DNA from 4 places in the Cytobacillus sp. FSL K6-0265 genome. Region 4 is predicted to be linked to each of the others. Evidence: riboswitches for the same ligand, from Rfam matches in the RefSeq annotation. Region 4 holds a riboswitch; each other region holds the start of a gene.
The links. Region 4 has a riboswitch for S-adenosylmethionine ahead of MHH73_RS18630 (methionine ABC transporter ATP-binding protein). Riboswitches for the same ligand answer to the same signal wherever they lie in the genome.
Positions count from the first base shown of each region.

Region 1: another riboswitch for S-adenosylmethionine. It lies ahead of MHH73_RS05500 (2,3-diketo-5-methylthiopentyl-1-phosphate enolase); the one in region 4 lies ahead of MHH73_RS18630 (methionine ABC transporter ATP-binding protein).
Region 2: another riboswitch for S-adenosylmethionine. It lies ahead of MHH73_RS07170 (PLP-dependent aspartate aminotransferase family protein); the one in region 4 lies ahead of MHH73_RS18630 (methionine ABC transporter ATP-binding protein).
Region 3: another riboswitch for S-adenosylmethionine. It lies ahead of MHH73_RS07630 (alpha/beta hydrolase); the one in region 4 lies ahead of MHH73_RS18630 (methionine ABC transporter ATP-binding protein).

Region 1 covers NZ_JBBOPE010000001.1:1,057,935-1,065,594, forward strand. The annotation lists gene MHH73_RS05470 (SDR family oxidoreductase) at 1-477, shown strand, start outside; gene MHH73_RS05475 (acrylyl-CoA reductase family protein) at 781-1,767, shown strand; gene MHH73_RS05480 (GNAT family N-acetyltransferase) at 1,830-2,369, shown strand; gene MHH73_RS05485 (1,2-dihydroxy-3-keto-5-methylthiopentene dioxygenase) at 2,407-2,940, opposite strand; gene MHH73_RS05490 (methylthioribulose 1-phosphate dehydratase) at 2,927-3,556, opposite strand; gene MHH73_RS05495 (2-hydroxy-3-keto-5-methylthiopentenyl-1-phosphate phosphatase) at 3,553-4,218, opposite strand; gene MHH73_RS05500 (2,3-diketo-5-methylthiopentyl-1-phosphate enolase) at 4,221-5,435, opposite strand; SAM riboswitch class I at 5,535-5,638, opposite strand; SAM riboswitch class I at 5,840-5,993, shown strand; gene mtnK (S-methyl-5-thioribose kinase) at 6,140-7,324, shown strand; gene mtnA (S-methyl-5-thioribose-1-phosphate isomerase) at 7,321-7,660, shown strand, end outside.
Region 2 covers NZ_JBBOPE010000001.1:1,372,825-1,380,484, reverse strand. The annotation lists gene MHH73_RS07175 (aliphatic sulfonate ABC transporter substrate-binding protein) at 1-893, opposite strand, end outside; gene MHH73_RS07170 (PLP-dependent aspartate aminotransferase family protein) at 919-2,718, opposite strand; SAM riboswitch class I at 2,796-2,906, opposite strand; SAM riboswitch class I at 3,087-3,187, opposite strand; gene MHH73_RS07165 (NUDIX hydrolase) at 3,254-3,880, opposite strand; gene MHH73_RS07160 (MBL fold metallo-hydrolase) at 3,913-4,863, opposite strand; partial or broken gene MHH73_RS07155 (sporulation protein YhbH) at 5,115-5,273, opposite strand; gene MHH73_RS07150 (helix-turn-helix domain-containing protein) at 5,464-6,270, shown strand; gene MHH73_RS07145 (replication-relaxation family protein) at 6,257-6,886, opposite strand; gene MHH73_RS07140 (FtsK/SpoIIIE domain-containing protein) at 6,846-7,660, opposite strand, start outside.
Region 3 covers NZ_JBBOPE010000001.1:1,473,250-1,480,909, forward strand. The annotation lists gene MHH73_RS07625 (MetQ/NlpA family ABC transporter substrate-binding protein) at 1-732, shown strand, start outside; SAM riboswitch class I at 817-919, shown strand; gene MHH73_RS07630 (alpha/beta hydrolase) at 1,176-1,964, shown strand; gene MHH73_RS07635 (hypothetical protein) at 1,957-2,106, shown strand; gene MHH73_RS07640 (YezD family protein) at 2,127-2,294, shown strand; gene MHH73_RS07645 (hypothetical protein) at 2,320-2,640, shown strand; gene MHH73_RS07650 (LLM class flavin-dependent oxidoreductase) at 2,655-4,031, shown strand; gene ssuE (NADPH-dependent FMN reductase) at 4,045-4,593, shown strand; gene MHH73_RS07660 (alpha/beta fold hydrolase) at 5,070-5,873, shown strand; gene MHH73_RS07665 (enoyl-CoA hydratase-related protein) at 6,023-6,799, shown strand; gene MHH73_RS07670 (pentapeptide repeat-containing protein) at 7,390-7,660, shown strand, end outside.
Region 4 covers NZ_JBBOPE010000001.1:3,675,888-3,683,547, forward strand. The annotation lists gene MHH73_RS18600 (cysteine desulfurase) at 1-314, opposite strand, end outside; gene sufD (Fe-S cluster assembly protein SufD) at 314-1,624, opposite strand; gene sufC (Fe-S cluster assembly ATPase SufC) at 1,642-2,424, opposite strand; gene MHH73_RS18615 (hypothetical protein) at 2,857-2,997, opposite strand; gene MHH73_RS18620 (MetQ/NlpA family ABC transporter substrate-binding protein) at 3,744-4,577, opposite strand; gene MHH73_RS18625 (methionine ABC transporter permease) at 4,590-5,258, opposite strand; gene MHH73_RS18630 (methionine ABC transporter ATP-binding protein) at 5,251-6,276, opposite strand; SAM riboswitch class I at 6,386-6,490, opposite strand; gene MHH73_RS18635 (O-acetylhomoserine aminocarboxypropyltransferase/cysteine synthase family protein) at 6,577-7,660, opposite strand, start outside.

The DNA.
Region 1 (7,660 bases), 2.6 Mb from region 4:
TTATTAGAAGCTTTGAAGGCTTCGGCTGCTGCAAGAATTGTCATTGTATCTTCTGGTGCCCATAAATGGGGGAAAATTGATTTTTCAGATCCGTTTTTTAAAAAGAGTTTTAATGTAGCAAAAGGTTATGGAAGATCGAAGCTAGCCAATTTATTATTTATGAAAGGTTTACATGAAAGAGTAGCGCATACAAATGTGACAGTGAATGCACTTCATCCAGGAGCTGTTGCCACAAACATAGGTGTGGATAGAGAAACAGGGTTTGGTGGCAAAGTGGTTAAATTGCTGGTGCCTTTTTTTAAAACGGCAGAGCAAGGAGCAGAAACGGCCATCTATTTAGCAACGAGTGCAGATGTAGAAGGGATATCCGGTGAGTATTTTATTGACAAGAAAAAAGCCCCTGTCTCTAAAAGGGCGAGTGATCCCCAACTAATCGAACACTTTTGGAGGTGGAGCATAGATCAGACGACGCTTTAGCTAATAATATCTAATAGCTAATTAAGATAATTCTATGGAAAGAAAAGATTAAACAAGTGAATAAAAGTTTATTCGAATTGTTTCATGCTTAAATGAAAGGAAATGAGAGTAGAAGAATGACAAGAGTTTATTAAGATAATAGACAAAGGGGATGAGACAAGTCTGAAAAAGTAGATTTCCTGATGGCACATAAACAAAAGTAGAGGAACAAATTTACGTTGATAAAGCATTTAGAAGTAGTAGAAATGAATAAAGGACAATGAAATCAATATAAGAAGATTAAAAGAAAGGATGGAGGCAGAAATGAGTTTTAAAGCATTAGTTGTAGATAAAAATGATAATGATTTTTCTATCCAATTGCGTCAACTTGAGGTAAAGGATCTACCTGCTGGAGAAGTACTCATTAAAGTAAAATACTCCGGAGTAAATTATAAGGACAGTCTAGCTAGTATACCTAATGGAAATATCGTTAGGGAATATCCTATGGTACCGGGTATTGACTTAGCAGGCATCGTTGTTTCATCTCAACATCCTGATTTTTCAGAAGGAGATGAAGTCATCGCTACGAGTTATGAAATTGGAGTATCTAGATACGGAGGTTATAGTGAATATGCGCAAGTACCTGCACAATGGGTACTCCCACTTCCTAAAGGACTTACATTAAAAAAAGCAATGACGATTGGTACAGCTGGATTAACAGCGGCTCTTTCCATATTAAAATTAGAACAGAATGACCTAACTGCAAATAATGGGAAGGTGCTAGTTACAGGGGCTACAGGTGGCGTTGGGAGTTTTGCTGTTGCCTTGTTAGCTAACCGTGGGTATGAAGTTGTCGCAAGCACTGGAAAAAAGAATGAGCGTGATTACTTAGTGAACTTAGGAGCTTCTTCAGTGATTACAAGGGAAGAAGTATATGATGGGAAGTTAAGCGCATTAAGCAAGCAAAAATGGATAGCAGCGATTGATCCTGTCGGTGGAGAGCCATTAGCATCCTTGTTAAGCCAAATACAATATGGGGGTGCTGTAGCGGTCAGTGGTTTAACAGCTGGAACGAATCTACCTACGACTGTTTTTCCATTTATTTTACGTGGTGTTAGTCTCCTTGGGGTTGATTCCGTTTTCTGTCCAATGGAAACGAGGGAAGAAGCCTGGGCACTATTAGCAGAAGAAAGTGATAAACTTCCGTTTGATCAGTTTATTTTTCAAGAAGTTTCATTGAATGAAGTGGAGCATGCCTTGCCGTTGCTTTTAAAAGGAGAAACGAGAGGCAGAGTGCTTGTACATATATAGTCTCCGCTCATAATAACTGATAAAAAGACGGCCTAATTTCCGAAAAGAATGGAGCGAAAGACATGCAGTTGAAAAGTAATCGTCTCGTCATTCGTTCATATATGTATGAAGATTATGAAGCTTGGATAGCGGGATTAAAGAACCGTCTAGTATCGCAATCACGTCATGATGAAGGCCGCCCGCATGATTTATCTGCTTATACCAAAGATAAATTCAAGAAGAAAATCGAGCAATGGAACAAGCAAGAGGATGATTGGCAATTATTTGAGCTGGGTATATTCAGAGAAAATGATGGTGCACATATAGGAAAAATAGAAATGTATCGAACACAGAGGAATGGCAAGGAGTTAGTACTACTTGGATATGCGATTCACAATCAATATTGGCGAAAAGGATATGGAAAAGAAAGTGTAATAACGATTATTCCTTTTATTTTTCAATATTTACAACCTGAAAGAATAGAATTACATATTGATAGTGATAACCTCGCTTCCATTCATTTAGCAGAATCTATTGGTTTTAATTATGAAGAAAAACAGTCTCAATTCTCATTTGATAGTGGAGAATGGAGCGAATTTTTTATCTATTATTTAGAGAAATAAGAAGAGGCTCCGCTTATTAAGGGGAGCCTTTCTAATATTAAGCGTTCAATTTTTCTTTCTCGTAAACAGGTACCCAACCTTCTGGTGTAACAAAGAGGCGAATAGCAACAACTTTTCGATCATCAGCTAAGGTGAAATAGTGACGTGTGTTTACGGGTACAGAAATTAAATCACCTGGATCTAAATGGACTTCAAAAAACGATTCATCTTTTCCTTGGATAATAAAGACCCCATGCCCACTTACGATAAAGCGGACTTCATCATCTGTATGGTGATGCTCTCTTTGAAAGTTAATTAATAATTCATCCAAATTTGGCGTACTGTCTGAAAGTGAAATTACATCTGCAGCTTTGTAGCCGCGGTTTTCAGAAATGGTTTTGATTTCAGTTGAAAATGCATCTAGTATGGCTTGCTTTTCATCATCAGACAAGTCGTATTTTTCGTGTAATGTCACTTCTAATTGTTCGATGTTCCAATTTTCATAGATGACTTCTTGTGCAGTTAAAAATGTAGCTACCTCTTGTTGATCAGTAATCACTTTTTCTTCGTTTTTAAATTTAATAATTGCCATGTAAAACGCCTCCTTTTAATTGAATAAGAGATAATTTATATTGAAATAAAAATTCGCAAGCTTCTAATAATTTTTTTGCTTCGAATCCATTGACTCCCCAAACAGTAATCCCATGGTTATGAATTAAGACTGCCCCTTTCTCTTTACTGACGTAAGCAGAAAAGTGGGCCGCTAATGTAGGAATATCCGCATCATTGCGAATGATCGGGATGGTGAGTATATCATCTTCTCCCCATAATCCAAATGCTTTAATTAACTCTTGATGCTGAAAGGTTACTGCCCCTTCCTGATAGAAAAGCTCAGAAATAACATTATTAGCGACTGTATGCACATGTAGACTTGCGCCTGCAGGTGTTTTCTTATAGATTTCACAATGTAATAAAGTTTCGGCTGAAGGTTTAGCTGACGTGCTTTCTAGAGGCCTTCCTTCTAAGTCTACTAATAAAAAATCATTGGCTGTTCGCTTTCTTTTATCAAGTCCGCTTGAAGTGACTAAAAAGCTGTTTTCATCTACGCGAATGGATAAATTACCACTAGTACCCATAAACCAATCTCTAGCTGCTAATTCATCTTTAATATCAGCTAATGTATCCCACTTTGTTTCATACGTTGTCATGATTTCGCACCAACTAGTTCATCGAGGTATTCAATACAATCATGGAAGGTTTCAAAAGGTGTATAAGAAATACCAGTGTCTTCACATTTTTGAATTAAGAAATCTCTAGCAAGGACGGCATCAGCTATTTTGGCTGCTTCAAAGTCTGTAATCGAATCACCAATAAGAATATTAAAGTGTTCAGGAGATGAGTGTTGTCTAATAATGGTTGGTTTACAACAGCCACAACCTTTGGAAGAACATAATTCGTCACACTGATGTGGATAGTGAATATCTATCGTTTCTAAAGCAAAGCTTGCATGATTGCAAAATACTTTCGTAAACGGCCCATAAGGCTCAAGTACTGGTTCTAAAAAAAAGTCAATCCCACCACTGACAATATAAAGAGGGATATCGTTTTCATGTGTATATCTAACAAAAGCGGAAAATCCTTCACGAATTTCAGCGCTATTTAATACAAAATTGATAATCTCTTCTTTTTTACTTGTTGGTAAAAGAGAAAAGAGGTTTTTTACACCTTCTTGGATAGAAATATTTTGAGCTAAAATATCTTCCTTGATCTGTTTTGCTTCAATAGGACCGAAATGCTCCATAATCTTTACAATGTTATCGTTATTAGTAATTGTTCCATCAAAATCACAAAAAATCATTGGTTTTGTCATCTTTACGACGTACCTCCCCATTTTGCTAATGCTGCTTCCAATTCTTTCGTTTTTGTTGCACGATGAGTATTTTGTTGTATAGCGTGATCAATGGCCTGCCTAAATGCTCTCACGCCCGCAGCTGCTCCTTCAGGATGACCATGAACTCCTCCGCCCGCATTAATAATGCAATCATTGCCAAAGTCTTGATAAAGCAATGGAACTAAACCTGGATGAATGCCTGCTGAAGGTACCGGGAATGCCTGATTCAAGCCATTTTCTTCGGTTAACTGTCTAGCGATGGCTAAAGTTTTTTCTTTTTCCATGGCAACAGAACCATATGGAGAAGGAAATAAAGAAAAATCTGCACCTGCTAGGCGAGTAAGTTTACCGAGTAATAAGTCAGGAGCGACACCATAGAAGTTTGAAGAAATATAGGCTCCACTATAAGCAGGATGTGCCATGATAGGTAACTGCACTTCACTGTTTTCAGCTAATGATTGGAGCATATCTAGTCCGTAAGTGTGGACATTGAATAATAATGCATCCGCCCCTAATTCGGTCGCCTTTTTTGCTTTATCTAGTAAATCAATTGTTCTCCCAGATAAATTGACTGCATATTGTGTTCTTTTTCCAGTCTTTTCATAGACTTCATCTAGTATTTCTTTACCTGCGATAATTCTATCTTCTAAAGAGATGTTGACATCAAAAAGAATTTCATCATCTTTTACAATATCAACGCCTCCCATGGCCTGGTCTCTTAACTGTTCTCTTAAAAAGTGAATATCCCTGCCGATGATGCCTTTAAATATACTCATAAGTAATGGGCGATCTTGTATATTTAGTTTCGATCTTATATTTTTTATACCGAATTTTGGTCCTGAAAAACGGGAAAGATCTTTCTTATCAAATTCCAGGTTTAATAATTTTACTTCACCATCTAGAGATAATTTACCAAAAACGGTTGTTAGGATAGCTGGAATATCAAATGTGAAATTATATGTAGGATAGGCGATACTCATTTCGCACCTTACTTCACCGAAACGATTGGGATGTTCATCGTTATAAAATTCTTGTAGTGCAGTGACTCTGCCTTTATGTTTTAGTAATTGTTTTTGCTCAAGTAATGGTAACGCTGTCCAAGATCCTATCGTTAAGCCTAAAGCGATATCCTCTGCTTTCTTCTCTAATGAACCGGGTCTTGCGTATACTTGATAAGTTGCAATGACATCTCCCATATGAGAACCCTCCCTGATGATTTCGAATGGATATTGACAATAAAAAACCCTCTTCTTAATTAATAAGAAGAGGGTTAGTTCGCAGTTGATAGAACCTTCTCCTTATCTGTCAGCATGATTGCTGCAAGAATTAGCACCGTGTTCATTTAGAATCGGTTGCCGGGCTTCATCGGGCTCGTCCCTCCGCCTGCTCTTGATAAGAAAATTTATGTTTATCGTTTTAAATTTTTGCACAATTGTATTATGTCACCAGGTGTTTTATCTGTCAACAGAGAATTTTTTACGTAATATGACAAAATTCTTTTATGCTTAAAAAGATGAAAAATTTTAAAAAAAGATTGACACTTTTTTATAATCGGTGCTAGTATGTGCTCAAGATATTTCAAAAAAATGAATCTTTTATACTCTTATCAAGAGCAGGTGGAGGGAAATATGGCCCGATGAAACCCAGCAACCGACCGTAATATCGTTGTGAAACGAGGCGCAGCTAGAGATGTCTGCGCCCAATGTAAGGCACGGTGCTAATTCCATTCAGAATTTATTCTGGAAAGATGAGAGGCAAAATCGTAATGACGAATGCCTCTTTCTGTACTGGAAAGGGGCATTTTTGTTTCTGTAGTGACAAAGCAGGTCCGACTACATCTCTTTATGTAGTCACCCCTGTTTTGTGCAGCAGAGTACTAATGAAATAAGGGGGAAGAGAGATGGCTGTTTTAGAGAATATAGGGTATCGCGCTTTAACAGAGGAATCTGCATGTGAATACGTAAAGAGTTTAAATCTGTTCTTACCGGATGAAAAAATGACGGTGGAAGAGATTGGTGATGGTAATTTGAATTATGTTTTCCGTATTGCTTCTAATCGTAAAAGTGTAATTATTAAGCAAGCACTCCCCTATGCAAAAGTAGTGGGAGAAAGCTGGCCGCTAACACTTAAACGAGCAAAACTGGAGGCAGAAGTGCTTAAGAAGCATGGTGAAGCAGTTCCTCACCTTGTCCCAGCAGTACTAGCAACAGATGAAGAACTTGCATTAACTGTAATGGAGGACCTTTCGCATTTGACAATTGTAAGAGAGGGATTGATTCAAGGGAATCATTATCCGAAGTTATCAGCTGATATTGGTGAGTACTTAGCAAAGACATTGTTTTTAACTTCAGATTTTGCTCTTCATCCGTTTGAGAAAAAGAAATTGGTTGCTAAATTTTCAAATCCTGAACTATGTAAAATCACTGAGGATTTAGTATTCACCGATCCATTTTTTGATGTGGAAACGAATGATTTTGAAGCTGGGTTGGCTGAAAGTGTTCAGCAATTATGGGCTAATGACAAGTTGAAACTCGAAGTAGCAAAAATAAAATATGCTTTTCTCACTGAAGCAGAGAGCTTACTACATGGTGACCTACATACGGGAAGTATTTTTGCGAGTAAGTACGAGACGAAAGTCATTGATCCTGAGTTCGGCTTTTATGGTCCGATTGGATTTGATGTCGGTCAATATATTGCCCATCTAATTTTCCAAGTACTTGTACGAAACGAAAACGATAGAATGGTTATTCGCCAACAGATTGAAGAGGTATGGGATGTGTTTTCTTATCATTTTTCAGAAGCTTGGCAAAATTCTGTTGTTCATCCTTTTACTAAAGTACCAGGCGCGCTAGAATCTTTTCTAGCTAAAGTATTTAAAGATGCAATCGGAGTAGTGGGATGTGAATTAATACGAAGAACAATCGGACTGTCGCATGTGAAGGATCTTGATGGGATAGAAGATAGTTCAATTAGATTAGATGTGAAGCAGGCAACAATACAATTAGGCTCATCCTTGATAATTAATCGCGAAAACATAGTAACAATCTCGCAACTTCTTAAGGAACTTGAGGTGTATACACCATGAGTATACCAACACCCATTGAATGGCAAGAAGGTAGATTGAAAATTCTAGATCAAACGTTATTACCGCATCAAACAAGTTGGATAGAACTCGAAACCATTGAAGATGTCTTTGAGGCGATTATTCAGTTGAAAGTGCGAGGAGCGCCAGCTATTGGAATCACTGCTGCTTATGGTTTAGCGATTGCTGCAAAAAAATACGAAGGTGTCGACATCGAAACTTTCCATCTTAGAATTCATGAAGATTATCTTTATCTTGCGGGTTCTAGGCCGACAGCCGTTAATTTGTTCTGGGCTTTGGATCGAATGATGAAAGGAATAGAAACTCTTTATTCAACAG
Region 2 (7,660 bases), 2.3 Mb from region 4:
GCAGCATTTAATGCTTCTATTTGTACTTCACCTGGAATTGGCTCATTAAAGTCATTTCTCTCTAATTCTTTTTTCGCCACATCAAGGGTGATTTGTGCTTCTTCTGCCAGTATCTCTGCCGCTTCTTCAGGATTTTCTAATACCCATGTACGGGCTTTTTCATAAAGCTCAATTACCTTTTTCACTTGTTCAGGATATTTCTCAGCAAATTCGCTTCTCACATTTAAAGTGCCATAAGTGTTAAAATCGATATTTCGATAAATAAATTCTGTACCAGCTTCAAGCTCTAATTTCGCCATATGTGGATCTAAACCAGCCCAAGCGTCTACTTGGCCTGTTGTTAATGCCGTTCCACCGTCAGCGTGTTGCAAATTAACGATTTCTACATCCGCTGAAGTCAATCCGGCTTCATTTAAAGAGCGTAGTAAAAAGATATATGGATCTGTTCCAATCGTTGCTGCTACTTTCTTTCCTTTCAAATCTCCAACTGATTTAATAGCTGATCCCTCAGGGGCAACTAATGCCGTCCATTCTGGTTTTGAGTATATATAGACTGATTCAATTGGAGCTCCATTTGCTTTTGCAATTAATGCCGCTGCACCTGCAGTTGAGCCGAAATCAACACTGCTACTATTAAGAAACTCAAGTGCCTTATTACTTCCTTGACTGAGGACAAACTCAACATCTATCTTATCTTCGGCAAACGCTTCTTCTGCCCAGCCGAATTTCTTCAAAATGACACTTGTTGGGGAATAATACGCATAGTCTAAAACAATTTTTTCTGGCTTTCTTTCTTCTCCACTGCCACCATCAGTGCTTGCCTCACTATCACCGCAAGCACTAATGAATCCAACTGATAAAACGACGATTAAAAAAACGAACCATTTCTTCATTAGATTACTCTCCTCAATCTCGGTTTTAGATTTCACAAGCAAAGGTTACAATAGAACCTCTTAACCTCTGCGCCTCTTTATATGTGCAGCGATTTTGTACCGCTTCAAGTCCAGCTTCTTTTGCTATTTCAACTGCTTTTGGTGAAATGACACCTTCTTGTAGCCAGAACACTTTTGGTTGGATTTCTACTGCCTCTTTCGCAACTTCTATCGCTGCCTCAGGACTTCTAAATACTTGCACAATATCAATGGTATAAGGAATGGATTTTAAATTTGGATATGCCTGTTCACCTAATACTTCTGTTTCCTTTGGATTGACTGGCACAATTTGATAACCTAATCTTTGCATTTTTCTTGCTAAACGGTAACTTGGTCTAGCTGGGTTTCCACTTAAACCAACTACAGCAATCCTTTTTGCTCTTACTAGCTCATTGCTATCCACAGCTTCTTTTAATGAGGATGATTGTAATGCCCAACGAATTACACCTTCATCATTGACTGCTGTCTCCCCTTTTTTTTCTCCCTTGGAAGAAATACCAGTCGCTTCATAGAAGGCTTGATCTAAGTCATTCGTTAAATCTCTAACCGATTCAATCCCAACTGATAAACGTATGAGTTCCTCACTTACACCGCTTTTAATTAAATCTTCTGCGCTTAACTGTTGATGTGTTGTTGAAGCTGGATGAATAATGAGTGACTTTGCATCACCTACATTGGCTACATGAGACCACAATGCAATTGTATCGATTACTTTCTTACCCGCATCTCTGCCACCTTTAATACCGAAGTTCACAATAGAACCGAAACCAGTGTTTAAATATTTTTTCGCTAATTCATGCGCTGGATGCTCTGCTAAACCTGGATATGCGACCCAATCGACAGCTGGATGGTCGTTTAAGAAATGGGCAATCTTCGCTGCATTTTCCGTATGTTTCTCTATTCGTAAATGAAGTGTTTCCAATCCTTGAAGTAAAAGAAATGCACTATGCGGGCTTAATGATGACCCAAAATCGCGTAGCAACTGGACACGAAGCTTTGTACTGAAAGCGAGTGTACCAAACTCATTGGCATAAACAATACCGTTATAACTTGGGTCTGGTTGAGTAAAACCGGGAAACTTATCATGATTCCAATTAAATCGTCCCCCATCAACTACAAGTCCACCTATAGTTGTTCCATGACCACCAATCCATTTTGTTGCCGAATGTATTACAATATCTGCTCCCCATTGGATTGGTTTGCAAAGATAAGGAGAGGCGAAAGTATTATCAATAATAAGAGGAATATCATTTTCATGAGCAATATTTGCAACTGCCTCTACATCTAGGACATGAAGACTTGGGTTACCAATAATCTCTCCATATAAAGCCTTTGTTTTTGGTGTAATCGCTTTACGGTAATTCTCTGGGTCAGAACCATCAACAAAATGAACTTTAATCCCATATTTCGGAAGGGTAATGGCAAAAAGATTATATGTTCCACCATAAAGGTTGGAAGCTGCGACAATCTCATCACCAGCTTGAGCAATATTCATAATTGAAAGAGCAATAGCTGCCATTCCAGATGAAGTCGCTACTGCCGCTACACCATCTTCTAACAACGCAATACGTTTTTCTAATACATCAACGGTTGGATTACCGATTCGTGAATAGATATTTCCCGTCTCATCCAATGAAAATAGACTTTGGGCATGGTCTGTATTATGGAAAACATATGAACTCGTTTGATAGATAGGAACTGCACGAGATCCCGTAGTCGGGTCTGGTGATTGACCTCCATGTAATAAAATCGTCTCGTCATCGTAAGTGTTAAATTGATTCGTCATTATATACTCTCCTCTACTTTTTAGTCGGATGATTAAAATAAATAAACCCCCTCTTCATAAGAAGAGGGGGTTGCCTCATCTTATCTTCCAGACATTTACTGCCTGCAGGATTTAGCACCTTTTCAAGCATTTGCTTGAAGGTTGCCGGACTTCATAGGGCCTGATCCCTCCGTCACTCTCGATAAGAAATATTTTATTTTTTAAAGCGTTAATACTTTAATTACAAATAGAATTATATCCAAAAAACGATTTATCGTCAATATAAAATCTGAATATATTTTATATTCCGATAAAATATTCGCTCTATGACATAAAAAGCCCTTCTACCAAGAAGAGGCAGAAGGGCTTTAAATTAAGAGCTTACCTTCTCCTTATCTTTGGATAGTATCCTCTGAAATTGGCACCATACAAAAGATTGTTGGTTGCCGAGGCTTCACCGGGTCAGTCCCTCCGCCTCTCTGGATAAGAAGTTCCTATTTATTTGTTTAACATCATATACCCATTCATAGGGAATCGTCAATAACATTTTGAAAATTTATTTATTTCCCCCTTGGATAAGTGTCAAAAAATGATACAGTATCTTAGCTGTTAACCCCCATATCACATGACCTTCATAAGTATAAAAAATTTCTTGCATCCTCCGAGTTTGCCATTTATATTTTTCCCCATTAGGAATGAGATGATAAGGGAAGCTACTATTAGGCTCTGGTTTCATCTCAATATAATGAATTGATGGACCCTCTTTCAAAAAATAAGCAAGTGGTACGGTGAAAATTTGATCCACTTCTTCTGGATTTAGCTTAAGATCTCTGATGCTTTCTATTGTGCCTACAAACGGATAAACCACTGTATTATAAGGTGTGACTACATAATCAAGTTCGGAAAAAACAGAGACTTCGCCAATGGGAATACCTAACTCCTCACTCGTCTCTCTTTTTGCCGTCTCAATTAAATCCACATCTTCTTGATCCATCTTCCCTCCAGGAAAACAAATTTCCCCAGGCTGTCTTCTCATAGATAAAGATCGTACTTCAAACAAAATATGTATTTCTCCATCTTTTTCTATTAGGGGAAGAAGAACAGCAAATTTAACCAATGTGGGGCTGCCTAATATATCTGATTGACGATGCTGTATTTCTGATCTTATTTCCTCCAAATCCATGTTAAATACCTCCAAACACACGACTAAAATCTCTATTTCAATTTCTGTAACCTATCAATCATTCCCATTGTACAGACATTTAAATCTAAGCCTATTAACTTCTCATCCTCTGCACTTATTACAACTTCATGCTCTGATAATAAATAATGTTTTACTTGATCCAACAGTTCCGATTGTATGGCTTCTTGCATTTTTATTATGTCATTTCCTTGTTGAAAAACTTCATCTGCAATTGAAGTAAATATAGGTAACCAATAGCGGATTTGTGTATAAACATCCTTTGGTTCAGGGCCTTCACCATAATGCCCAAAAAAGATATGTTGTGGTTGAAGTGATTCGATTTTTTCAACAGATGATAACATCGCCTCTGGATCAAACTGATTAGGAGACGTCGATGGCAGTACTAATGGATAACCTTTTCTTGCTATGCCCGGATAAAATACGCCAATCGTATCGCCAGTAAAAAAGCCATTACTTTTCGAATCATGGATAGAGTAATGGTGCTTTGCATGTCCAGGAGTATCATAAAATGTTAACAAGCGACCACCGATATCCAATGATTGTCCCTCTTCCATCGTGACTAGTCTCTTCTCATCAATTGGCATAATCGGATTAAATAGTTGATCAAATTCATCACCATATACCATTCTAGCACCAGCAATTAATTTACTAGGATCAGCTAAATGCCGTTTACCTCTTGGGTGAACATATACTTTTGCCTTTGGACATTGCTCTAAGAACAAACCGGCTCCACCCGCATGGTCTAAATGTACATGGGTGACAATAATATGCTTGATGTCTTCAAGGTTAATGTTCAATTCTTGCAACCCTTCTATAAGATGGGGAATAGAAGGACTAGCACTTGTTTCAATCACTGTTAATTCTTCAGCACCTAATATATACGCCCCCGTACGCTCAGGTGTTTGTAAATCCATTAAATCAATGAGTTGAATGTCATTTCCTAAATCACGAACTTTGTGCAAAGTAATCCCCTCCATATTGCTCTTTATGAAAATTATGACATAAGTAGATGAAGAGAGCTACTTAATATGCTCAAATTATCATAGTGCCTGGTCACTTGAGCAAAAAAAGAACCACAGCATCAATCGCTGTGATACACCCAAGAAAATACTTTTACTTTGTTCACTTCATTTTCAAAACCTGCCTCCGAAACGCTCGTAAGTAAATTGTGGCACTTCAGAACTTAGTTGCGATTCTTTCAGAACAGGCCATATTAAGCTAACATTTCCTTCTGCTCTTGTTCTTTAAAAAAGCTTTTCATCGCATGAAACACATCAACTTTTTGCTTTAAAATATAATAGCGGAATAAATCATTTTTTATATTTTTGTATGCTGACATAAGAGTGGAATGGCGGTTATATTGGTTTAACTGTATACCCTATATCCAAAATAAAAAGCACAGCGTATGTAAGTAGTGTCCCCACACTCTTACATCGTCCGCCTACTCACGATAGGCAAACATTTGCTGTACCTTTAGATGTATTTTATTACATTCCAGGTCCCATAGCAACGGTTTGTCTGATGATGGCCGTTGCTTTTTTGTATTCAAAGGAGCCAGGGAAATGAAAAACCGTATTGATGTAATTGCACAAGAAGAATCATATAGTAACCTTGCGTCATTTAATGATATAGAACTAATGAACAAGGCAGTACGTAAATATAGAGAACTCATAACTGTGTCTGTTAAGCGAGCTGACGTACAGAAGAGACTAATTGCTTTATTAGAGATTTTAAAACGTCATAGCTGCAAGCAAATTGGCGTGAGCTATATGTCTAAAAATACGATTGCCAAAAAATTAGAATTATCCTATAAGACTGTACAAAGATTAATGAAAAAGTTAGTTGACTTGGGCATGATCCGCCAGGTAGAAATGAAGCGTAAAAAGAACATGTTACAAACTGCTAATGCAGTTATTATTTTGCCTATAAAAGAAGAAGTGACCAACAAGCAACCTGCTAAAAAGTCCAAGAAGTGTCCTACCATTAAAACAACTTCTAGTTCTTTAAAACAACTTATTAATAATACTAAACGTAATAACAGCGTTAAGTTGTCATCTGCAAATTTTATTGCTCATTGGGTACCAAAAAGCTTCGCTGAGTTAACAAGGTACTTTTATTCTGAAGCAAAAGCTATTGAAGAATTTTGGAAAGTAGTTAAACAATGTAATAGAGTAGTAGACCATATGAACGGTTTAAGAGCCTTTACTGAAGATCAAGAGCTTGAAATTGGTGTACAAGCATTTAAGGAATTTGTAATGAAAATAAAGTCTGGTGCAAAAATGATTAAAGGGGAATTTGCTTATTTTAACGGCATTGTTAATAATCTTATGGATAAGCTTTATTTTGATGACGCATTTATGTCTCGTTAAAGGTTAGTATCTCTACTGGCATCTTAGTACATAATTTCTCAAACTCGTGTTTCCGTTGATCACTTAAAGTAAAAATGCTTAATTTAGGCATCAGCCCAAAATGCTTGCCGATTTCTTGCCACATCTCTCGATACTTATTTATCTTTTTACGGTTGTCTTGCATAGACCTGGTGTTATCTATCTCGATTAAATAAACATACCCATTACGGCTAAATACAGCGTCAGGGATAAGTGTTTGCTTGTTAACCACAGTTAATCCTTTTATCTGAATTCCAAAACTATATTCTGGCTCTTGTGATGTCTCAATAATATATTCCCTTTTCCAATCCAGAGGGCAATTAAAATGGACATAAGCCTGGTTGCACAAAAGCATGTGGTCAAACAAGACAGACTTTTTAACTTCCTTATCAGAGCCAATTAAATTACGGCCATCTTTATTGAGATACACTATTTTTTGATTAGAGCGTACAACATGAAGATACTCTTCTAACTGATTAATTAACCTACAGGTATGACGATATGATCCAGGTTGTAATATATCATGAAGTTGCTTAACTGTTACTGCACCTAATTTATCAATTGTCATCAGAATCTTTTCTTGCTTGTTGAAGTTCATGCAGAAAACCTCCTATTTGTATGTCATTGATATAAGGGCATTGAATCTCATGTGATTGGGCTAATTTATAAATGGCCCTGCCTGGTATCGGTTCTAATTCTTCAGCGCCTTTTTCATCAAGGATTACACGACTACCTACCATATCTGGCATCCGAAACGCAACACGTGCCATCATGTTCATTTTTATGCTCATGCTGACTGATTCCTTTGAAGGGTATTGAGTGGCCAAGATTAATCGAAAGCCTAATCCCCCACCAATACGTGCAATTTCACTGAGATATATTTGTGCGAGTTCGGCATGCTTTTTAAATTCTTTAGGTACTAATTTGGGTGAAAGTTCTGCTGATTCATCCACAATAATAAATGTACGTTCTTTAATTGGTGTCTCAGCGACATTAGTCCAGTTATTCTTTAAATAGCGTTCTTCCTCTAATTTGATAAGTTTATAAACATGATCCAGCACCTTACATGAGTCAATTAAACTAGTTGCCACAGTCTTAACTTGTGGAAGGTTGCGGTATTTGTAAAACTCTAATCCTCCTTTTAAATCCAATATAATTATTTTCACTCTGTCAGGATTCCCAAGTATTAATGACGAAAAAATGCTTTTCAAAAATATTGTTTTTCCCATCCTAGTTGCCCCACCTACTAGCAAATGCGGATAATGGTCAAAATGGTGATAGATCACTTTTCGTTTTTTTCCTATTGGCACGAGCCATGAATTTTCATATAAATTCTTTTTATCATATGTCCAGTTGGATAGAGTTTTGTATG
Region 3 (7,660 bases), 2.2 Mb from region 4:
GAAAAGAAAGAGTTGGTCTTAGGGGCGACAGTTCCTTATAGTGATATGCTTGAGCAAGGTGTAGCACCACTGCTTGAGGAAAAAGGGTACAAAGTAGAAGTGAAGGAATTTAATGATTATGTTCAACCGAATATTGCTTTAGATAGTGGGGATTTAGATGGTAATTTATTTCAGCATAAAGTGTACTTAGAGAATTTTAATACCGAAAAAGGGATGGATTTAGTAGATATTATTTCTGTTCCTACAGCGCCAATTGGTATTTATTCAGAAAAATTCAGCTCCCTTGAAGAAGTGAAGGATGGCAGCACGATGGCTATTGCTAATGATCCTACAAACTTAGCAAGGGGTTTAACTGTTGCGCGTGATGCTGGTTTAATAGAATTGAAAGAGGAAATAAACCCTGTCAATGCAACAGTAAATGATGTCTTATCTAACCCGAAAAAATTAAAATTTCATGAAGTAGATGCAGCCCAACTGCCACGATCTCTTGAATCAGTTGATCTTGCTGCTGTTAATGGTAATTTTGCAGTTGCTGCAGGATTAGATTTAACAACGGCAATTTATCGTGATCAAATCCCTGAGGAAATCCAAAATAGGATTGTTGTACGAAAAGAAGATAAAGACTCTCAAATGGCAAAGGATATTATTGAAGCCATAGAGTCTGAAGAATTTGCAAAAGTAATTGAAGAAAACTTTAAAGGTTTTCATCAGCCAAAATGGATGGGGGAATGAGTAAATCATCTTAATTTTTAAAAAAGTAATTGACAAATATTGATAGATATTATAGAGTGAATGATATAAAATTTAATATGATTTTTCTTATCCAGAGAGGTGGAGGGACTGGCCCTTTGAAGCCTCGGCAACAGGCAATTTATTGCACTGTGCCAATTCCAGCAAGCTGTAGCTTGAAAGATAAGGAGAGATAAAGAACGGAACTTTAACCTCTTCTTGTCGGAAGAGGTTTTTTATATTGCATGATTTAATCACCAAGGGATGATCTCCTCTATACAAATGTTGCTTTTAAACTGATTAAACCTATTTGTTAAGTTGGAATTAATGTTGCTGATTGGACCTCCAAAGGCAGTAGTGCAGCTAGATAAACATCAACGGGAAAATCGGCAATGGTAGTCAACCATTGTCCACCAAAATATTGCGATATAAAGGAGGACGAAACAATGAAGAGAGTAGAATCAACTGTTATACCAGGTGCAGATTCTTTTTATTATGAAGGTGGGGACATTGGAATTCTTCTCATCCATGGCTTTGTTGGCACACCACAGAGCATAGAATACTTGGGTGCGGAACTTGCAGATAGGGGCTTTACTGTTCATGCGCCAAGGCTCACGGGTCATGGAACAAAAAGCAGAGATTTAGAGTTATTTGGTTATGAGGATTGGTTCAATGATGTTGTTACTGCTTATAAGCAATTGAAAGAGACGTGCAAACAAGTCTATTGTTTAGGTCAATCTATGGGCGGTGCATTAGCGTTGTTGTTAGCTAAGAAATATGGCGAGTTGGATGGACTGATCCTGATTAATACTGCTTTGACATTACCAGATTACGAGCATTTAAGATATTACGATGAGAAACTCTATATTGAAGAAGGTAGCCCAGATATCAAAAATCCGACTATACATGAAATTACTTACGATAATATTCCAGTAAAAGCAGTCCATTCTTTACAAAAGGTAATGAGTGATGCAAGAAAAAGTTTATCTCATGTTCATTGCCCAATATTATGCTTTAAATCTATTCATGATCATGTTGTACCTCCAGAGAATACAGATCGTATTTTTATAGAAATCCAAACAGATCATAAATGGCTTCGCGTTCTTTACAACTCATACCATGTAGCATCCATGGATTTTGATCAATCCAAAATTATCGAGGATACAACCGAATTTCTAGATACGATGAATAAAGAAAAAAAGAACACGGAATGGGGGGGCAAAGAGGTTGGCTAAGTTTTTACAAAAAGCGATAGCAAAGAGAAAACAAACCTTAATCAACCTTATGCTCACTATGGATGAGATAAACTTCAAGCGACATGAATTGGAACAGTTAACACTTTCAGAAATAGAAGAGATTGTAAAAAGACTAAAATAAGTCTCGTAAAGGAGAATTTTATGGAAAAACAAATTGATAAAGATAAAATTCATACCATTCTCACAACATTAAAGGACCTCGAATATGGTTGTGTCACCATCACTGTTCATGAAGGAGATATTACCCAAATTGACATTACCGAGAAGAAACGATTTGCTTTGAAAAAGAAACAACAAAATAAAAAATAATGGAATAGAAAAAGGAGTGAGTTACATGCAGTTAAAAATTAGTAATCGAACACCGAATGTAGCTAAAAACCTATCGGGCTGCATGTACTTGAATCTACCTGATTTTCATTTTATTAGATGGTGTTGTCAATCTTTTAATATTAATAAAGGAATCTTCCATACGGTTGAACAGTCTCTTTATGAAAAAGGGTTACACTCAATTATTGTTAGGAGGCTGTTCATAATCGCGTTTTTAGATTTTGCCTCGAATCAAATTGAAAATCGAAACAATCAAACGAGAATCAAATTTGGCAAGGGTGGTTTAAGTAAAGCACTTGATGAGTTTTTTATAAAATATCATAACTAAAGGAGAATGAAAAAATGACGTCAAACAGAATGTACCTCAATGCTTTTGATATGAACTGCGCTGGACATCAATCACCAGGATTATGGACACATAAGGATGATCAATCTTCTACTTATAAAGACATATCTTATTGGACACATTTGGCTCAAGTATTAGAAAAGGGACGTTTTGATGCCATTTTCCTAGCAGATGTGCTTGGGACATATGATGTTTATCAAAATTCAAGAGATGCGGCGGTTAAACAAGGAGTTCAAGTGCCAGTTAATGATCCTGCTTTCGTTGTCCCTATAATGGCGCAAGTAACAAAACATTTAGGGTTTGGTCTAACGGTTTCAACTAGTTTCGAACATCCCTATGTATTTGCAAGGAGGATGTCTACGCTCGATCATTTAACTAAAGGAAGAATAGGCTGGAATATTGTCACTTCTTATTTAAATAGTGCTGCACTAAATATTGGACTAGATCAGCAAATCAGCCATGATGAACGTTATGAGATAGCTGATGAATATTTAGATGTTACATATAAACTGTGGGAACAAAGCTGGGAAGACGACGCAGTGGTTTTAGACAAGGAAAAAGGGCTCTTTACAGATCCAAGCAAAGTTCATGATATTAACCATGAAGGGAAATATTTCAAGGTGCCAGGTGCACATCTATGTGAACCTTCTCCCCAAAGGACACCAGTTATTTTTCAAGCGGGTGCATCTACAAGAGGGAGAAAGTTTGCTGCCAAGCACGCAGAGTTGGTCTTTATAAGTGTGCCTACGAAAGAAGCCGGTAAAGTATTAGTCAATAAAATTAGGGAAGCAGTAAGAGCGGAGGGGAGAGACCCAAGTGAGGTAAAGATCCTTTCTCTCGTCACGCCTATTATCGGTGAAACAGCGGAAGATGCTAGAGCGAAGTATGAAGACTATCAAAACCATGCGAGTTATGAAGGGGCATTAGCGTTATTTGGGGGTTGGAGTGGTATCGACTTCTCTGAGTATAAAGCAAATCAACCGATTGAGTATGTTAAAAATGACGCCATTCAGTCAATCGTTGAAACATTTACGAATATTGATTCTACAAAGAATTGGACCGTCGATGACATTGCTAAATTTGTTGGTGTTGGCGGGATGGGCCAAGTGGCTGTTGGTACAGCCCAATCTGTTGCTGATCAATTAGAAGGGTGGAAAGAAGAGACAGGAGTTGACGGGTTTAATGTTGCATATGCTGTCACTCCAGGTACATTCGAAGAGTTTGTTGAGCATGTGATTCCAATCCTACAAGATAGAGGGCTCGTAAGGAGAGAGTATGAAGAAGGTACTTTTAGAAAGAATTTATTTGGGTATGATCATTTGCCAGCACATCATTATGGTAAAAAATTTAGTAAGTTGACAGTGACAAAATAGGAGGCGTCAGAAGATGACAAATGTAGTAATAATATCAGGAAGCACATCAAATAACTCCCGTTTAAACGGATTAGAGCAAGAAGCGATAGCGTTTTTAAATAAAAAGGGCGTGTCATATGAGCAAATTAGAGTAAGGGAGTTACCTGCTGAGGATTTAATTCATGCAAAATTTGATAGCCCAGCAATTATCGAAGCGAATGAAAAAGTAGAAAAAGCAGATGCTGTTATTATTTTAACACCTGTATTTAAAGCGTCTTATACCGGTGTACTAAAAGCCTATTTGGATTTATTACCTCAAAAAGGCTTCATTGAAAAATCTGTCCTACCGCTTGTGATAGGAGGATCGTTCGGACATTTACTAATGATTGATTATGCATTGAAACCAGTTATATCCAGTTTAGGAGCAGAAACAATCCTTCAGGGTGTATATGTTTTAGATAAAGAGATTGAAAGAACAGAAGATCATCAATTTTTTGTCGAAAATCATGTAAAGGAAAGATTAGATAAAGAATTAAAGCGTCTGTATTCATTATTGTCTATGAAGGAATTACAACTAAAATAACTAGAAAATACTCATTGAGGTTGGGACATAAGTATTCTAGTTAATGATTTATCCGAATGATTAGGAGTATCCATCTAATCATTCGGTTTTTTTTGTGTGATTTGAACCCTTATATGAAAAGAATAGTGAAAGGAGCGGAAGACACTCGACTCCTGCGAGAAATAGAGGGAAAGCGAGAGTACGTGAGCGCATTGGAACGGACTTTTTTTGCAAATGATGTTTTAAGATCATCATTGTTATTGTTCTTTTTTGAGGTTAGCTCATTTTGTTATATCCCAGTCTCTCTTTTAATTATTTGAAAAAACTAAAAAAACTGTAATTTGATTCGTTATCAATTGTTTTTTTATAGATAGAGTTGCATAATGGCTTCAAAGACGATAAATTTCAGCGATTGTTTTACCACTACTTTTATGGGTAAAGGCATAGATTATATTAATCAATTGTAATTTTTTATAACCAAAATGGGGGTTGATGATGTGACAACAATGAAATTAAGTGACGGTACAAGTCTTTATTTTGAAGATGTAGGTAATGGTGAAGCGGTCATTTTTATTCATGGTGTATGGATGAGTGGGCGATTCTTTGAGAAGCAGATAGAATACTTCAAGAGTGATTATCGTGTGTTAATCCCAGATTTAAGAGGACATGGGCAATCAGAGAAAGTCCATCATGGTCATACCATTGCACAATATGCCGAAGATATTAGACAATTTATTACCTATTTACAACTAGAGAATGTTACCCTTGTTGGCTGGTCGATGGGGGCATTTGTCATATGGGAGTACTTAAAGCAATTTGGTGATAAACATATTAAATCGACAGTAATTGTAGACGAACTTGCCTCCGATTTTAAATGGCCTGATTTCCCAATAGGTGCCTTTGATATGGAGACTTTAACTAGTTTTATGAGAGAAGTGCAAAGAGACCAAAAAAACTTTTTAAAAGGATTTATTCCACTCATGTTTAAAAAAGAATTAAGTCCGAGCGAGTTAGATTGGATGCTTGAAGAAACGACAAGATTACCTGCTTCCGTAGCAAGTGCCATTCTGTTTGATCAATCAGTCGTTGATTATCGCAGCACCTTACCCGATTACGACATTCCCACACTTCTTTGCTTTGGTAAGGAGGAAAAGTTGATACCAGTAGCGGCAGGCAAGCATCTTTTAAATGCTTTACCAAATGCAAAGTTGCATATATTTGATAATAGTTGCCATTGCCCTTTTCTAGAGGAAACCGATGCCTTTAACAAAGTCGTAGATAACTATATAAAAAGTTTATAAAGATGATAACTAGCTTTCCCTCACAGGAAGGCTAGTTTATTCTTATAAAATTTTATAGGTGAATGTCTTTGTTTTATATTTGAAAGGGTTTTCATGCTTTAGTGGCGAATATTGTTATGAACATTTTATAAGAGAAAAGGAGTCAGAGGATGGAACATATTCAATTAGATATCACTGATTATATTGCTACAATAAAATTAAATCGTCCTGATGCGTTAAACGCATTTAATTACGAAACGTTAATTGCATTACAACAGCAAGTAGAAAATGTTCGAGCAAATCCAGAGGTGAGAGTGGTTATTTTAACTGGGACAGGCAATCGTGCATTTAGTGTGGGTGCAGATCTTAAAGAAAGAAGAAATCTTACCGATGAGGAAGTACGGCGAAACCTTTATAAAATGGGTGATGTTTTTAATATGATTGCAGAGTTACCTCAGCCGACGATTGCAGCTATTAATGGCTTTGCGTTTGGTGGCGGCTTAGAGCTTGCGCTATGTTGTGATTTTAGGTTTGCGGCGGATGCAGCTAAAGTAGGCTTAACAGAAACCGGTCTAGCGATAATTCCTGGAGCAGGAGGAACGCAAAGGCTTCCTCGATTAATTGGTGAAACAAAAGCAATGGAATTAATACTCACAGCGAAGAGGTTAACAGCGATAGAAGCAGAGCAATACGGTATCGTAAATGAGGTGTGTAATAAAGATACATTGTTAGATACAGTCATACAATTTGCACGTAAAATGCTTAATAACGGTCCAATTGCACTTAAACAAGCAAAGTTTGCTGTAAAACAAGGAATGAATACCGACTTACATACAGGATTACATATAGAAAGAAAAGCTTATGAAGTGTTACTACCTACAAAAGATAGAGTGGAAGCATTACAGGCCTTTGCAGAGAAAAGAAAGCCGAATTTCCAAGGAAACTAATTGTTTTAAAAACCCTTTAACAACAATTTATTCGTTAGTTGTTAAAGGGTTTTCTTGTGGAGATAATAGCGGTTGAAAAAACGAAATCTATTTACTTCAGTATCAGACATAGAAGCAGGAAAACCTAGCATACACCCTATAAAACAATATTTTCATTTGAGCAATAAGGTGATAGTAATAGATCCTTGCTTTGGATGGTGAGGTTATTTTCTCTTTTATCATATCCTTTGAGGTTACCATTTTATAATCAGTCCATTGGTTAAGGGTGAAAGGATGATGAGTAGGTTTGCGTTTAAATTCAATGTAAATGTCTTCATTAGGGGAAACAATCATTGGCTTATGGACTTTCCTTTTCCTCTTAACAATGGTCTAACCCTTGTTGTATCTACTCTGCATTCGGGTTCCATTTAACTATAATAATGGGGATTTCTTAGACAAACAATTTCATTTAAGATATGCGTTTTGATTATCCTATGTATCAGAAAATGCATAAAAGTCAAGTCTTGTAAAAGAACGTGTGTTCCCTTATGTTTGTATCAAAAGTTTTTATAAATGGATTATATATTCGTTTGAAAGTAGGTAGATATACAATGAAGCTTGACACACCAAAAATCCCTGAAGATTTAAAGGAAAAGAGATTTACAGATATTTTTTACGAAGAAGATCCGGAATTTGAAATGTGTATGGTTACCGATTCAGAATTTGCCAACGAAGTACTTGATCGAGTCCGACTATATAAAACAGTGATTAGGAATTGTAATTTCTCAAATACGGATTTCAGGCGAATGGATCTTACTGATGTACGCTTTGAGAATTGTAATTTATCCAATGCTAATTTGGGTAATGCCTCTATGAATCGAG
Region 4 (7,660 bases):
TTCGCATAGCTTGCAGCCACTGTGTTTATACTAGTCGTTGTCCCTCTAGTAAAGATGATTTCTTCAGTGGATTTTGCTTGAATAAACTTGCGGACTTTTTCTCTGGCGCCTTCATAGCCGTCAGTAGCCCTTGTACCTAAAGTGTGTACACCTCTATGAACATTTGAATTATCGTAATGATAATATTTTTGTACCGCCTCAATCACTTGAATTGGTTTTTGTGATGTAGCACCGCTATCTAAATACACTAATGGATGGCCATTGACTTCTTGATTTAGTATAGGAAATAGCTCGCGAATCTCTTTTGCATTCATTATTGAACTTTCCCTTCAATCACAGCTGTTAATTGCTTTTTAACCCCTTCGATAGGAAGCGCATTAACTACTGGCGCAAGGAAGCCATGAATAACAAGGCGTTCTGCTTCTTTTTGTGAAATACCCCGACTCATCAAATAATATAATTGTAACGGATCGACACGACCAACAGAAGCTGCGTGACCGGCTGTTACATCATCTTCATCAATCAATAAAATTGGGTTGGCATCTCCACGTGCTTTTTCACTTAGCATTAATACACGAGATTCTTGTTCTGCATTCGCCTTTGTCGCACCGTGCTCAATTTTACCGATTCCATTAAAGATGGAAGTAGCTGCATCCTTCATTACACCATGTTTTAAGATGTAACCTTCAGATGCTTTACCAAAGTGTACGATGTTTGTTGTAAAGTTTTGCGTTTGTTTCCCGCGACCTACAACGACTGTTTTCATATCTCCGTATGAACCATCACCGATTAAATTCGTTTTATTATCAGATACTGTATCGCCATCATTCATTAAGCCCAATGCCCATTCAATACGTGCATCTCTGCCAGCAACTCCACGACGATTCACATAAACAGTAGTTCCAGCAGATAAAGTGTCTACCGCTCCATAAGTTACTTTCGCATTTGTATTAGCAACAACTTCTGAAATGATGTTAAAGATGCCTTTGCTTTCTTCCATTGTTGAAATGTAGTTTTCTACATAAGTTACAGAACTATTATCTTCAGCAACCAATAATACATGATTGAATAGGTTTGCCTCTTGATCGTCATGAATAAATACAGAGTGTAATGGCTCTGTGATTTCAACATTTTTAGGAATATAGACAAATGCGCCACCATTCATCAATGCAGCATGTAAAGCTGTTAACTTATGTTCGTCAACCTTTACCCCATCTGTCATATAATATTTTTGTAATAGATCTCCGTGCTCTCTAGCAGCAGTAAAGATGTCAGTGAAAATAACACCTTGATCAAGAACTGTCTTTGATAAAGAGATATATGCCGGACGGTTATTACGCTGTATATATAAATTTTGGTCAGCTGATTCTAAATTGATTAAGCTTCTTACTTCTTCTGGCAAGTCTGTTAATGAAGAGTAATCTTCACTCCCCACGATATGCTTATCAAATTGAGTGAAATTCCATTTTGAAATATTTGTTTTATCAGGCTTAGGCATTGGAAGATCTTCAGCTTTCTCCAGTGCGTTTACACGGAGTTCTGTCATCCATGCAGGCTCGCCCATATCTTTTGAAAAAGAATGTACGTATTCTTTATCAAATGGTAACTTTATTTCTGTTGACATAGTGATCCTCCTAACTCTTACGCTTCTTGCTCAACTGATTCGTCTTCGATACCTAATTCTTTTTTAATCCAGTCATAACCTTCAGCTTCTAGTCTTTGTGCTAATTCTGGTCCACCAGACTTTACAACACGACCTTGCATCATTACATGCACGTGATCAGGTGTGATGTAGTTTAATAGACGTTGGTAGTGAGTAATAATTAAGCAACCAAATTCCTCACCGCGCATTTCGTTAATCCCTTTAGAAACGACTTTCAATGCATCGATATCTAATCCAGAATCAATTTCATCAAGGATCGCAATCTTAGGCTCAATCATCATCATTTGTAGGATTTCATTACGCTTTTTCTCCCCACCAGAGAAGCCTTCGTTTAAGTAACGTTGGGCCATATCTGTATCCATTTCAAGATACTCCATGTTTTTATCCATTTTACGAATGAATTTCATTAGAGAAATCTCTTCGCCTTCTTCGCGACGGCTATTAATTGCTGAACGTAGAAAATCGGCATTAGTTACGCCACTGATTTCACTTGGGTACTGCATTGCAAGGAATAGACCTGCACGCGCGCGTTCATCTACTTCCATTTCTAGTACATCTTCACCGTCTAAAATAATACTTCCTTTTGTTACTTCATATTTCGGATGTCCCATAATTGCGGAAGATAATGTTGATTTACCTGTTCCGTTAGGACCCATAATTGCGTGGATTTCTCCACCCTTTATCTCAAGGTTAACACCTTTTAAAATCTCTTTTCCTTCAATTTCAACATGAAGGTCTTTAATTGTTAATGTAGATGCCATGTTTATACCTCCGTAATAAAAAAGATTTGCCCTGTTAAGTCAAATCTCATTTCTAGTTTAATTCTCACTTTATTCTCATTACAATCTTATAACAAATTAAATGTGATATCAACTCTTTGCACATATTAGACGATATTTCCACTATGTATATGTTGTAAACCTATCACCCTACATTATTCTACACTAAATTTAGTGAAAAAAACTCATTTTTCTTCTATTTATATATCACTTGTTGGTATATTCTTCTCTACTTGCATTTATGTCCAAATTAAAATCATCATAATCATCTTGTTTACAAGCAAAAGAGAAGTCAGATTCCCGATATATATATATATATAAGGTTTCACGCTTCCTAATCATTGACGAAATTAAACCTCATGTCACTTTATTATATACAAAAAGAGCCGTCTATCTGACAGCTCCTCTCTTTATTTAAGCATGTGCTTTACGTTCGATATCGGCAACAATTCTTTGACTTTTTAAGTAATCTCTTTCACGCTGTTTTTCTACGCGCATCCTTACATCCTGACTTTGGCAATACGTTTCATATCCTACTCCGTATGCTCCGTGCATGGCTTTTTCCATTTCGCTCGTGTAATTCAGCTGTAGCTGACTAATAATGAATCAATCCTTTCAAATTTTCGCCGTTTAAAGCGTTATAATGATTACAATAAAAATACTACACTATAAGCGTACCCCACTCAAACACGATAAAACATGAAAATACGCTTTTTTTCTGAATTTACCGTGATTCGTTTTATCCACCTCCTTTATTCATAAATTAATGGGTCATTCCTTACAAATATTCACCTTTACTCATACACAAGTTAGAAATGATTATTTTGTCTGCGCAAAATACCTCTAATCAACAGTTCAGGCCACCTTTGTGAGATTAAGCAATATACAGAGAATTATTATCTTCTTATACGAGCTAATAGACTTTGTTCTGGTATCTCTGGTTTTTTTACTCTTGATGCACGTGCAAATCCATTTTGTTCCGCTATCTTTAGGTTTTTCACTCTTGATGTACGAGCAATTCACTTTTGTTCCGCTACCTTTGGCATTTTCACTCTCGATGTACGAACAATCCCTATTTATTTAGCTATTTTTCGTAAACCTTGATGTTCGCGCAAACCCGATCATGGGGGAAAAGCTTGTAAACTTGATTATTTGTCTTAATACAAATTATCCACACTACTTGTTTCTCCAATAGCCATTAACCTTTATTTGAATCAATTGACTCAGTGCAATGTATTTTTTCCATTACCTTACTAAAAAAAGAAGCCTACAACTATGTAGACTTCTTCGATAAATATCGATTATTCAGTTACAGGTACAACTGCACCTTCATATTGTTCTTCAATGAAACTTTGGATTTCTTCAGAGTGTAATACTTCTAGTAATGCTTTTATTTCTTCTTTGTCTTCATCCCCAGCTTTAACTGCGATAACATTCACATATGGAGAATCACTTTCTTCAAGTGCAATTGCATCTTCTACTGGATTTAAGCCAGCATCAATCGCATAGTTAGAGTTAATAAGAACGGCGTCACCTTCACCATTATTATATATTTGTGGAAGAAGTGCTGCTTCATACTCCGTATCAAACTTTATATTTTTCGTATTTTCCTCAATATCATCAATTGTCGCTGTTGTTTTATCGACATCAGCTTTTAGTGTAATCAAACCTTCCTTTTCTAACATAGTCAAAATACGACCATGGTCAGGAACAGAGCTGCTCATAATAATGGTTGCTCCTTCTGGAAGATCATCTAAGCTATCATATTCTTGTGAATAAACACCAATTGGTTCAATATGAACGCCACCAGCATTCACAAAATCATAACCGTTTTCTGCCATTTGCGATTCTAAATAAGGGATGTGTTGGAAGTAGTTCGCATCAATATCGCCACCCTCTAACGCTTGGTTCGGTACAATATAATCTTGGAACGTTGTGATATCCAACTCAATTCCTTTTTCTTCTAATAATGGTTTTGCTTCATTTAGGATTTCAGCATGCGGTACATTAGATGCCCCAATTTTTAATGTTTTTGTTCCTTCATCAGATCCTTCGTTACCTTCATCTGAAGAACCACAAGCAGCAATAAATAAAGTAACAGCCGCAATCATTAAAACAGATAACCATTTTTTCATTTTTTAGCTCTCCTATCGTTTGTCTAGTTTGGAAGTAATCAAATCACCAATCATTTGGATGATAAACACGATAATTAAAATGATAATCGTTGCAATCCATACAACGTCATATCTACTTCTTTGGAAACCTTCTAAGTAGGCAAGGTTCCCTAATCCACCTGCACCTATGACACCTGCCATCGCCGTATATCCGACTAGCGCAATCGCTGTAACAGTAATCCCCGAAACAAGCGCTGGCATAGATTCAGGAATGAGTACTTTCCATATAATCGTACTTGTTTTGGCACCCATCGATTTAGAGGCTTCAATGACTCCTTTATCAATCTCACGTAAGCCAATTTCGACCATTCTTGCATAGAAAGGTGCTGCACCAATTATGAGTGCTGGCAAGGCTGCATTTTCTCCAATCATTGTTCCTAATATCATTTTTGTGAAAGGGATGAGTAACACAATTAAGATTAAGAACGGAATGGATCGAAAGACATTGACGAATGCCGCAATGATCTTATTAACAAACTGATTTTGCCATATATTACCTTTAGAAGTTAAGAACAAGAGTAGTCCAAGAATAATTCCTAAAATAAATGTGGCTACAACAGAAATACTTGTCATATATAAAGTTTCTTTTGTTGCTTCCCACATTCTTTCCCAATCCACATTTGGTAGCCATTCATTAAGCATGGGAAATCACCTCCACGCCAACCTTCTGCGAATGAATATATTCAATCGCGCGGGTAACCTCATCCGACTCTCCATCTATATGAATAAATAAGGTACCGTAAGAGCCACTTTGTGTTTGGGATATCTTTCCTTGTAATACATTCACTGTTACATTGTAGTGGCGAATTAAGTTTGTGATTAACGGTTGTTCCGCTGATCCACCTACAAAACCAAGTTGAACAATTTGACCATTTGGATAAGCATTTAGTAAATGTGTAATCGTTTCCTTCGTTTCTTCCGGTTCGGTCACTTGTTGAACAAATCGCTTCGTAATAGGTTCTTTTGGCTTTTGGAACACATCTAGCACTTCGCCAATTTCAACAATTCTTCCACCTTCCATGACAGCCACACGGTGGCAAATCTTGCGAATGACATGCATTTCATGCGTAATTAACACAATAGTTAACCCTAAACGTTCATTAATATCAACAAGTAAGTCGAGAATACTATCAGTTGTTTGCGGATCTAGAGCACTTGTCGCCTCATCACATAACAGTACTTTAGGATTATTGGCAAGTGCTCTAGCAATGCCTACTCGCTGTTTTTGTCCACCACTTAATTGTGAAGGATAGGCATCCTCTCGACCATCTAGACCGACCAATTTAATTAGCTCATTCACTCTCTCTAGTCGCTCTTTCTTAGGTACACCAGCAATTTCTAATGGAAACGCAATGTTTTCTCTTACTGTTCGTGACCACAATAAATTAAAATGTTGAAAAATCATGCTGATTTCTTGTCTAGCCTTTCTTAAGCTAGCACCTTTTATGCGAGAAACTTCATTCCCTGCTACAGATACAACGCCTTCAGTCGGGATTTCAAGACCATTTAACATACGGATCAATGTACTTTTACCGGCACCACTGTATCCGATTACACCGAATATTTCACCCTCGTTAATTTCGAGGTTAACATTGTCTACTGCATTTACTTTCCCATTTTTCGTTGAGAAAATCTTTTTTACATCTTTAATTGAAATCATCTTTCTTCACCTCTTCAATCCAGAAAACAAACACATTGATAGCCTATCCATAGTTTTAAAAAAAGCCTTTCTGCTTGTGAGCAGAAAGGCTTGTTATGAAAATTCCTTTCTCTCATCTTTCAAAGCTACAGCTTTGAGTGAATTGGCACCATTTCAATTAAATGACGGTTGCCGGGCTTCAAAGGGCACTTCCCTCCACCTCTCTAAATAAGAGCAATCTATGAATATATTGAATTTTTTGTGTACCTGTGTAATAGTATCATGTCATTGAAGAAGATGTCAAATGTGAAATAATAGATGTTAGGCCCTTATATTTAATGAAGCAATACCCGTTGCCGCTTCAATAGCAGATTCAAGATCATCGATTAAATCTTCTACGTTCTCAATTCCAATTGATAATCGAATTAAGTCTTCAGGTACACCAGCTTGTTTTAACCCCTCTTGATTAAGTTGTTGATGTGTTGTGCTCGCTGGATGTATAATAAGACTTTTTGCATCACCTACATTCGCTACATGCGCGAAGAGCTCAACCGAATTAATAACCTTAGCACCTGCTTCTCGGCCACCCGATATGCCAAAAACGACAACTGCCCCTGCCCCTTTAGCTAAATATTTATCTGCTAATTCTTTATTAGGATGGTTTTCATCGCCCGGATAAAGTACCCAATTAACAGCAGGGTGATTATTTAAATATTGCACAATTTTCTTCGTATTCGCAATATGTTCTTTCATTCGAACGGTTAACGTTTCTAAACCTAAAGTGAATTGAAAAGCACTTTGGGCACTTAAGGCTGGTCCTAAATCTCTTAGAAGTTGCACTCTCGCTTTTGTAATATACGCGACAGGACCAAGTGCCTCACTATATACTAAATCATTATAACTCGAATCTGGCTGACTTAATCCTGGATACTTCTCTGAATTCCAATCAAATTTACCACCGTCAACAATGACTCCTCCCATTGTCGTCCCATTCCCAAGTAACCATTTCGTTGCAGAATGAACAACAATGTCTGCGCCATGCTCAATTGGTCGACACAGATAAGGAGTTGCAAATGTGTTATCAACCACTAACGGTACACCATTTTCATGGGCGATATTTGCAACAGCTTCAATATCTAGTACTTGTAAACTCGGATTACCAATGGTTTCAGCAAATACAGCTCGTGTCTTTTCATTGATTGCTGCTCGTAGTTCCTCTTCATTATTAATATCTATAAGCCTGACATAGATGCCGAACTTTGGTAAAGTGACTGTAAATAAATTATATGTACCTCCATATAAATTAGAGGCAGCTACAATTTCATCGCCCGCTTGAACAATATTAAGAAGAGCTAAGTAAATGGCTGCTTGACCACTTGCTAATGCTAATGCACCTGTTCCCCCT